DNA from 4 places in the Mitsuaria sp. BK037 genome. Region 1 is predicted to be linked to each of the others. Evidence: predicted binding sites of a transcription regulator. Region 1 holds the regulator's gene; each other region holds the start of a gene.

Region 1 (2,196 bases):
GCCGGGGGTCGCGGGTTCGAGCCCCGTCCACTCCGCCAACACAGTTGAGGCTCGGGCAGCGTACCGATTCGATGCGTCAGCATTCGGGGGTATAGCTCAGCTGGGAGAGCGCTTGCATGGCATGCAAGAGGTCAGCGGTTCGATCCCGCTTACCTCCACCAGATTCCTTGGGAGTCTGGGTTGCCGGTACGCACTGACCGAGTCACAGCAAGAAGGTTCAGTCCCCTTCGTCTAGAGGCCTAGGACACCACCCTTTCACGGTGATTACAGGGGTTCGAATCCCCTAGGGGACGCCAAGTTTGACAAGGCTTGGCTGCATCGCGGTTCTGAATGGATCCGTTGGCTTGCAGCGAAACTTGTTCGCGAATGATATCGACGCGCTCAACAGCGTCGAATCTGGAGTGGTAGTTCAGTTGGTTAGAATACCGGCCTGTCACGCCGGGGGTCGCGGGTTCGAGCCCCGTCCACTCCGCCAATATTGAAACCCTGTCGATACAAATCGGCAGGGTTTTTTCTTTACCCGTTCCGGTCTCATTCTGGTTAAGGCGGGTCACGCCCACGGAATATTCAGAGGTCCGGATACTCGCGCTTGCGCTGGGCGGTATAACTCCACCAATCTCTGGGCGAGGCACCGTTCATGAAATCGACGGCCGCCATATAGGTATCCAGAACGCAGGGATCGTGGCGCTTGCCGGTCAGTTTGCAAATCCGCTGATAGAGCGCAAATGCATCGGCGCCGATGAGATCCGCGGGCTGCCGAATCCCCATCGATTCAAAATCCCGAACCATCGCAGGACCGATGTTGGGAATTTGCCGCAGCGTGAGGCATTCAGCGGCCGAAGCCGCTTTCGTGTGCGTCTTTCGCGCAGCCATGCGGCACTCGTACCCGCTCAGTGAAACCCGCCGGAGCGGATCAATCCCACCGCCAGGCCTTCGATGGCGAACTGCTCATCCGGCGTAACCTCGATCGGGGCGAAATCGGCGTTCTCCGGGAGAAGTCGGATGCCATCCGGATGGCGTTGGAAGCGCTTCACGGTGACCTCGTCACCCAGGCGCGCGACGACGACTTGGCCGTTGCGCGCTTCGCTGGTCTTCTTCACGGCGAGCAGGTCGCCGTCCATGATGCCGATGTCCTTCATGCTCATGCCTTTCACGCGCAGCAGGAAGTCCGGCGCCTTCGAGAACATCGAGGGGTCGACGCTATAGTGCTGCTCCACATGTTCCTCGGCGAGGATGGGCGCGCCGGCAGCGACGCGGCCGACCAGCGGCAGCGTCAGCTGCGCCAGGCTGGCCAGCGGCAGGGCGAACTGGCTGTGCTCCCGGGCGCGGTTGACCTGGCGCAGCGCGGTCGACGGCAGGCGGATGCCGCGCGCGGTGCCCCCCACCAGTTCGATGACGCCTTTGCGGGCGAGCGCTTGCAGGTGTTCCTCGGCGGCGTTCGCGGACTTGAAGCCGAGTTGCTGCGCGATCTCGGCGCGCGTGGGCGGCGAGCCGGTGCTCTCGATGCTGTCGCGGACCAGATCGAAGATCTGTTGTTGGCGGGCGGTGAGTTTGGGCGGTGTATCCACGAGCACAGGCCTTTATTCCATGGAGGACTGGTTGGAATGCAAAACGGCTTCGAGGGTTCGAAAGCCGCCTGAGAATCCATCCAGCATCTGGATTTTTATACAGGAGACGACAAATTGCAAAGCGCGCCCCAGACCCTCGTGATCATCGGCACCGGCGGGACGATCGCCGGCGCCTCCGGCAGCGTCACGGACAACGTCGGCTACAAGGCGGGTTCGCTGTCGGTGGAATCGCTGGTGAAGGCAGTCCCGGCGCTGGCGGCGAAGTCGCTGGAGGCTGAACAGCTGGCGCAGCTCGACAGCAAGGACATGGATCACGCCACCTGGGCGCGGTTGGCGAAGCGGGTGCGGGAGCACCTGGACCGGCCCGAGGTCCGCGGCGTGGTGATCACGCACGGCACCGACACGCTGGAAGAGACCGCCTACCTGCTGCAGCGCGTGCTGGCGCCGGAAAAGCCGGTCGTGCTGACCGCCGCGATGCGGCCGGCGACCGCCATCCAGGCGGATGGTCCGCAGAACCTGCTGGACGCCGTCGCCGTTGCCGAGAGCGAAGGCGTGCGAGGCGTCATTGCCGTCGTGGCGGGCCAGGTCTGGTCCGGGCTCGAACTGCGCAAGACGCACAGCTACCGGC
Region 2 (2,196 bases), on a different contig from region 1:
GACCTCGTCGAAGCGACGGTTGACCTCCCAAGGCACGATCGGCGGCTCGACCTCGGGCACCGGCAACTGGGCGTCGCCGCTCAGCAGTTCGCCGCGCAGGCCCAGCACCTGGTAGTAAACCGTGTCGGACTCGTCCGCCCGCAGCAGCGCCGCGGCCTCGGGGGCCAGTGCGTAGCGCGACCGCCCACGTCGCGTGGAGGCGTCGCCGGGCCCCGGCTCCGTCGCGACCTGCAGGCCGAGCGTGCGCGCCATTTCGTCGAGCTCGCGGTCGTAGGGCTTGTTCGCGATGCCCTGCGCCACCAGCCAGGTCAGCGCGACGCTGATCGGCCAGATGACCAGCAGCGGGGCGAGCATCCAGTCCAGGATCTCGCCGAACAGCGAGCGATGGCCGGACGATTCACCCGCCATGCCGCGCGTCCTCGATCAAGCGTGCGCCCAGGGGCTCCGGGACGCCCCGCGCCTCAGCCCGGAATCTTTTCAAGGCAGTAGCCGAGCCCGCGCACCGTCGCGATGCGGATCGGCCCCTGCTCGATCTTCTTGCGCAGCCGATGGATGTAGACCTCGATCGCGTTGTTGCTGACTTCTTCGCCCCACTCGCACAGGCGCTCGACCAACTGGTCCTTGCTGACCAGCCGTCCCGCGCGCTGCAGCAGCACCTCGAGCAGCGACAGCTCCCGCGCCGACAGTTCCACCATCTGATCGTTGATGTAAGCGACGCGGCCGGTGGCGTCGAACGTCAACGGGCCATGGCGGATCACGCTGGAGGCGGTGCCCAGGCCGCGGCGCGTCAACGCGCGCACACGCGCCTCGAGTTCCTGCAGCGAGAAGGGCTTGGCCATGTAGTCGTCGGCGCCAAGGTCCAGGCCCTTGACGCGCTCCTCGATGCTGTCCGCCGCGGTCAGGATCAGCACCGGCACGGACGATCCGCGCGCCCGCAGCCGACGCAGCACTTCCAGTCCATGCAGCTTCGGCAATCCCAGATCGAGGATCAGCAGGTCGAACTCATGCGAGGCGAGCGCGGCGTCGGCCTCGCTGCCGCTGCCGACCTGGTCGACGGCGCAACCCGAGGCTCGCAACGAGCGCAGCAGGCCATCGGCCAGGACCTGGTCGTCTTCGGCGATCAAGATGCGCATGTGTCGTCCCCTCTGGTTATGGAGACATTCTAGGGAGCGGTCCGGGGCGCTTCCCTAGGCGTTTCCGAGCCGTCCTCAGGTCGATGAGCGGGGCACCAGTCAGGTGGGCGACAGCTTGGGGGGCGGCTCTTCCCCCTCTTTGGCGAAAACGGGGGGAGTTGTGCGGCTGGCTCATCCTGTGAGCCACCTGCGGCCTAACATCCCGCCATCGACAGCGCCGAAGCCGCACCGACGGGCGGCACGGGTCGACAAAGTACTGTACAGATATACAGATTGCGCCATAATCCGCCGCAGCCAACAGGAGAAGATTGCATGGACGCCCCCGTGAAGAACGCCAACACCGAAAAAGCCAAGGCCCTGCAGGCCGCCCTCGCCCAGATCGAAAAGCAGTTCGGCAAGGGCTCGATCATGCGGCTGGCCGAAGGCGAGAAGATCGAGGACATCCAGGTCGTCTCCACCGGCTCGCTGGGCCTGGACATCGCGCTGGGCGTCGGTGGCCTGCCCCGCGGCCGCGTGATCGAGATCTACGGTCCGGAATCGTCCGGCAAGACCACGCTGACGCTGCAGGTCATCGCCCAGATGCAGAAGCTGGACGGCGTGTGCGCCTTCATCGACGCCGAGCATGCCCTGGACGTCCAGTACGCGCAGAAGCTGGGCGTCAACCTGCAGGAGCTGCTGATCAGCCAGCCCGACACCGGCGAACAGGCGCTGGAGATCGTGGACTCTCTGGTGCGTTCGGGCTCGGTGGACCTGATCATCGTGGACTCGGTCGCCGCGCTGACGCCGAAGGCCGAGCTTGAAGGCGAGATGGGCGACGCGCTGCCTGGCCTGCAGGCCCGCCTGATGAGCCAGGCGCTGCGCAAGCTGACCGCCACCATCAAGAAGACCAACTGCACCGTCATCTTCATCAACCAGATCCGGATGAAGATCGGCGTGATGTTCGGTTCGCCCGAAACGACCACCGGCGGCAATGCGCTGAAGTTCTACGCCTCGGTGCGCCTGGACATCCGTCGCATCGGCTCGATCAAGAAGGGCGAGGAAGTCATCGGCTCCGAGACCAAGG
Region 3 (2,196 bases), on a different contig from region 1:
CCGGATCAGCGGACGGCGCCGGCGGACGAGGCGGCAGGATCAGGGCGACCCACAACATCGGTCAGCTCCGGGAACAGGGCGAGCGGCTGCGGCGCGCGCGAGGATTCGGACAAGGCGGACGCTGCGGCGGGCGCGGCTTCGGTCGCGGCGGGCATGACCGGCGCGAGTGGCGCGATCGGCGCGACAGGGCGCATCGTGCTGGGCCGCATCACCCGGGGCGTCAGCACCCGCTCGAGCCCGCCCGGGATGGACGTCAGCCGCAGCGGCGTCTCGTGGGCGGGGCCCTTGCGCTTGAGGATCAGGACGTCCAGCGCCCAGTCGACGTCGATCGTCACCTGCAGCCGCAGCGGCGCCGGCGAGGGATCGTGGCGCGCGGCCAGCGGCCGGAACAGGAACACCGGCCCCTCGAAGGACTGCGCCAGCACCTGCAGCCGCCGCAGCTGTTCCGGCGCGGCCTGCGGCATCCAGGCCAGCACCGCGCCGGCGGCGTTGGACTTGATCAGCTGCTCGGCGCACCAGAGCCGCTCCGAGGGCGCGCGCGCGTCGATCCAGACCAGGTGGCGCTCGTCCAGTCCCAGGTGCATCAGGCCGGGCAGGTGCGGGCGCTTGGGCGGGCCGACCATCGCCACCGCGGCGCCGTCGGCGACCACGCGCCGCAGCGCCGGGCCGGCCAGCCGCCATTCGGCCAGCGAGAACTGCGGCAGCAGCAGTTCGGTCAGTTGGCGGCCGGGCCAGCCGCCGCCGGGCAGTTCCGCGTCCAGCGCGTCGAAGCCGCTGGGCCAGACGGTGTCGGTGCCGCGGCCCAGCGCGTCGCCGCGCCAGACGGCCTCGGCCACGGCGGGGGGAAGGGGCAAGGGCAGGGCGGACATGGCGGGGCGGTCGGCGGAACGATCAGCGGGACGGTCGGCGGAAGAGACGACAACGCCGGTCGTGACACCGGCGTTGGGAGCTGTATGTGCATACAGTATAGGTGGGACGGCCGACCCGTCCAGCGGATGTCGCGCTTCAAGTGGGGAGAATGTCCCGCTCCCTGGACGCCTGCCCGAAGCTCAGCGCGAAGCGCGTCCCGCCGTTGGCGGGCGCCTCCAGGCTGACGGTCCAGCCCAGGTGCTCGGCCACGCGCTTGACGATGGCCAGGCCCAGCCCGGCGCTGCCGGCGCCGGCTGGGTCCACCTGCATGAAGCGGTCGAAGATGCGGTCGCGCACGGCCGGCGGGATGCCGATGCCGGTGTCCTCGATGACGACGCGGCCGGCCTCGAGCCGGATGTCGACGCGGCCTTCCTCGGTGAACTGGCAGGCGTTGCGGATCAGGTTGCCCAGCGCGATCGCCGCGAGCTCGGGCCGCGCCGGCACTTCCAGGGCGGCATCGGCGGGAGCGGCATGCAGCGTCATCTCGACGGCCTTGCCCTTGAGCAGCGGCCGGCAGCGCTCCATCTCCTGGCGCAGCAGCGGCAGCACCGCGGTCGGCGGCGCGCCGATGCTGGCCGGATCGCGCGACAGCAGCAGCATCGCGACCACGCGCTCGCTGGTGTCGGCGGCGGTGCGGCGGATGCGCTCGGCCAGCTCGACCATGTCGTCGCGGCCGTGCAGGCGCGCCTTCAGGACCTCGGCGGCGCCCAGCATCACCGCCAGCGGGGTGCGCAGCTCATGGCTGACATCGCCGGTGAACCAGCGCTCGCGGTCCAGGTAGCGCTGCTGGGCCTCGGTCTTGGCGGCGAAGGCGCGCGAGAGCACGCCCAGTTCGTCGGTGGAATCCTGCAGCGGGTACTCGCGCGGCGCGGCGCCGGTTTCCACGGCGCGTGCCAGCGCGGTCACCGGCGCGACGATGCGGCTCGCGGTCAGCTGCGCCAGGAACAGCGCCAGCCCCAGGCAGCAGACGAAAGCCAGGCCGAGCAGGCCGTAGACGCCCGCCTCGATCTTGGCGAAGTCCTCGTCGCGGTCGGTCAGCACGAAGACCGGGCCGAGGTCGTCCCGGACCAGCGCGCTGACCAGCTGGCCGTCCTGCGGCAGCGTGTACTTGCCGGGCGGCTTCCCGCGCAGCGGGGCCGGGATCTCCGTGCCGCGGTAGAGCGTGACGCTGGGCGGCAGATCGGGCTCCAGGCCCTGCCGCTCGCGGGCGATCAGCTCATCGGCGGTGCGGCTCAGGCGCTGGTCGATCAGGCGGTCCTCGATGCTCGAGGCGATGCGCACCGCCGC
Region 4 (2,196 bases), 360 kb from region 1:
GCGCTCGCCGGCCCGAAGCCGGGCAGCAACTGCGCGACGCGGAATCCCGCCAGCCGCCCGCGCGGGTTCTCGGCCCAGCGCAGCACGCTCAGCACGTCCTTCACATGCGTGCTCTCCAGGAATTTCAGGCCGCCGAACTTGACGAACGGGATGTTGCGCCGCGTCAGTTCCAGCTCCAGCGGCGCGGCGTGGCTCGAGGTGCGGAACAGCACCGCCTGGCGCTTCAGCCGCAGGCCCTGCTCGCGCCGCTCGAGCACCTTGTCGGCGACCCATTGGGCCTGGCGCGCCTCGTCGTCGACCGTCACCAGTTGCGGCCGCTCGGTCGAGGCCTTGTCGGTCCACAGCCGCTTCTCGTGCCGCTCGCGGGCCATCGCGATGACCGCGTTGGACGCGTCCAGGATCGGCTGCGTGGAGCGGTAGTTGCGCTCCAGCGCGATCACCCGCGCGGGCGGGTCGAACTGGACCGGGAACTCGAGGATGTTGCGCACCTCGGCCGCGCGGAACGAGTAGATCGCCTGCGCGTCGTCGCCCACCACGGTCAGGTGGTCGCCGCGTGGCTTGAGCCGGCGCAGGATCGTCGCCTGCAACCGGTTGGTGTCCTGGTACTCGTCGACCAGCACGTGCTGGAAGCGCTCCCCGAGCTCGGCGGCCAGGCCGTCGTCGCTCATCAGCTCGGCCCAGTAGAGCAGCAGGTCGTCGTAGTCCAGCAGCTGCTGGCGCTGCTTGTCCTCGACGTAGGCCTTGAACAGGCGCTTGAGCCCGTCATGCACCGGGAAGCACCAGGGGAAGTGGTCCTGCAGCACCTGGTCCAGCCGCGCCTCGCTGTTGACGACGCGCGAATAGATCGTCAGGCAGGTGGCCTTGAGCGGGAAGCGCTCGGTGGTCTCGGCCAGGCCGAGGGTCTGGCGCTGCAGGCCCATCAGGTCCTCGGCGTCGGCGCGGTCGAGGATCGTGAAGTTGGGCGCGAGGCCGATGCGATGGGCGTATTCGCGCAGCAGGCGCGCGCCCACGCTGTGGAAGGTGCCGGCCCAGGGGAAGCGCGGCGGCGCCTGCGTGGCGCCCAGGCCGAGCGCGCGATGCAGCACGCGGCCGGCGCGGCGTTCCATCTCGCCGGCGGCGCGGCGGGAGAAGGTCAGCAGCAGCAGGCGCTGCGGGTCCGCGCCCGACTGGATCAGGCGCGCGACGCGCGCCGCCAGCGTCTTGGTCTTGCCCGAGCCGGCACCGGCGATCACCAGCAGCGGGCCGTGCCCGGGAACGCCGTGTTCATCGAGGCCGTGCTCGACCGCCGAGCGCTGCTCGGGATTCAGGTCGGCGAAGACGTCGGCCGCGCGGGGCGGGGCGTCGGCAAGGGCGGAACACATGGGGCGGCATCATAGCTGTATGCAAAAACAGTGAATGGCCGGACCACGTGGTCCCGGGGGTACGCGCATTGCCCGAGCGGAGCAAACTCCCCGCCTACTGTCATGCATCAAGTGCTTGTCCTCCTCGCCGCCCTGTCCATGCCCCTCGTGGCCTGGGCCTCGCAGCGCGGCGTCTTCGGCCCCGACAACGGCACGATCTCGGATCGTTACCCGACCCTGCTCGTCGCCGACGGCTACGCCTTCTCCATCTGGGGCGTGATCTTCCTGCTCGACCTCGTCGCCACGGCCTGGCTGCTGCGCGGCCAGCCGGTGCCCGACCGGGAAGGGCACCGCGATTCCCATCGCTGCCACTGGCTGGTGGTCGCCGGCTTCGCGCTCACCGCGAGCTGGATGATCGTGTTCTCCCAGCAATGGTTCTGGCTGGCGCTGGCCATCATCTGGCTGGCGCTGATCAGCCTGCTGTGGGCGCTGATGCTGCTGGCGCGGGCGGTGCCGCGCGGCGCGCCCTCATGGCTCGCGGTGCTGCCGCTGGCGCTGCATGCCGGATGGCTGTCGCTGGCGGCGTTCCTGAACACCGCGCAGGTGATCGTCGCCCAGCAGCTGCTGCCCACCGTCGATCAGCTGCCGTGGACGCTGGTGCTGTGGGCGCTCGCCGCCTTGCTGCTGCTGGTGGCGAATGCGCGGCTGCATGCGCCCGGCACCGGACCGGCGGCGCTGGCCTTCGCCGCGGCGGCGGTCTGGGGCCTGGTCGGGGTCTACCTGAAGCAGCGGGCCTCGCCGATGGCGGGGGCGGACACTTCCGCCTGGGTCGCGCTGGGGCTCGCCGCGGCGCTCG

What was found. Region 1 encodes LexA, which represses DNA repair genes until DNA is damaged. Its sites were predicted from a motif close to ACTGTATNNNNATACAGT; they were not measured.
Region 2: the regulator LexA is predicted to act here: its motif matches at 1,389-1,406, upstream of recA (recombinase RecA).
Region 3: the regulator LexA is predicted to act here: its motif matches at 949-966, upstream of imuA (translesion DNA synthesis-associated protein ImuA).
Region 4: the regulator LexA is predicted to act here: its motif matches at 1,376-1,393, upstream of FHT37_RS03060 (ATP-dependent helicase).

The regions. Positions count from the first base shown of each region.
Region 1 is NZ_JACHYS010000001.1:1,055,665-1,057,860, forward strand. Features, by position in the region: tRNA gene FHT37_RS04615 (tRNA-Asp) at 1-38, shown strand, start outside; tRNA gene FHT37_RS04620 (tRNA-Ala) at 86-161, shown strand; tRNA gene FHT37_RS04625 (tRNA-Glu) at 221-296, shown strand; tRNA gene FHT37_RS04630 (tRNA-Asp) at 399-475, shown strand; gene FHT37_RS04635 (helix-hairpin-helix domain-containing protein) at 568-873, opposite strand; gene lexA (transcriptional repressor LexA) at 891-1,568, opposite strand; gene FHT37_RS04645 (asparaginase) at 1,683-2,196, shown strand, end outside.
Region 2 is NZ_JACHYS010000003.1:676,615-678,810, forward strand. Features, by position in the region: gene FHT37_RS19765 (sensor histidine kinase) at 1-408, opposite strand, end outside; gene FHT37_RS19770 (response regulator transcription factor) at 462-1,133, opposite strand; gene recA (recombinase RecA) at 1,446-2,196, shown strand, end outside.
Region 3 is NZ_JACHYS010000002.1:174,750-176,945, reverse strand. Features, by position in the region: gene FHT37_RS12935 (DNA polymerase Y family protein) at 1-58, opposite strand, end outside; gene imuA (translesion DNA synthesis-associated protein ImuA) at 6-869, opposite strand; gene FHT37_RS12925 (HAMP domain-containing sensor histidine kinase) at 1,006-2,196, opposite strand, start outside.
Region 4 is NZ_JACHYS010000001.1:697,800-699,995, forward strand. Features, by position in the region: gene FHT37_RS03060 (ATP-dependent helicase) at 1-1,361, opposite strand, end outside; gene FHT37_RS03065 (hypothetical protein) at 1,464-2,196, shown strand, end outside.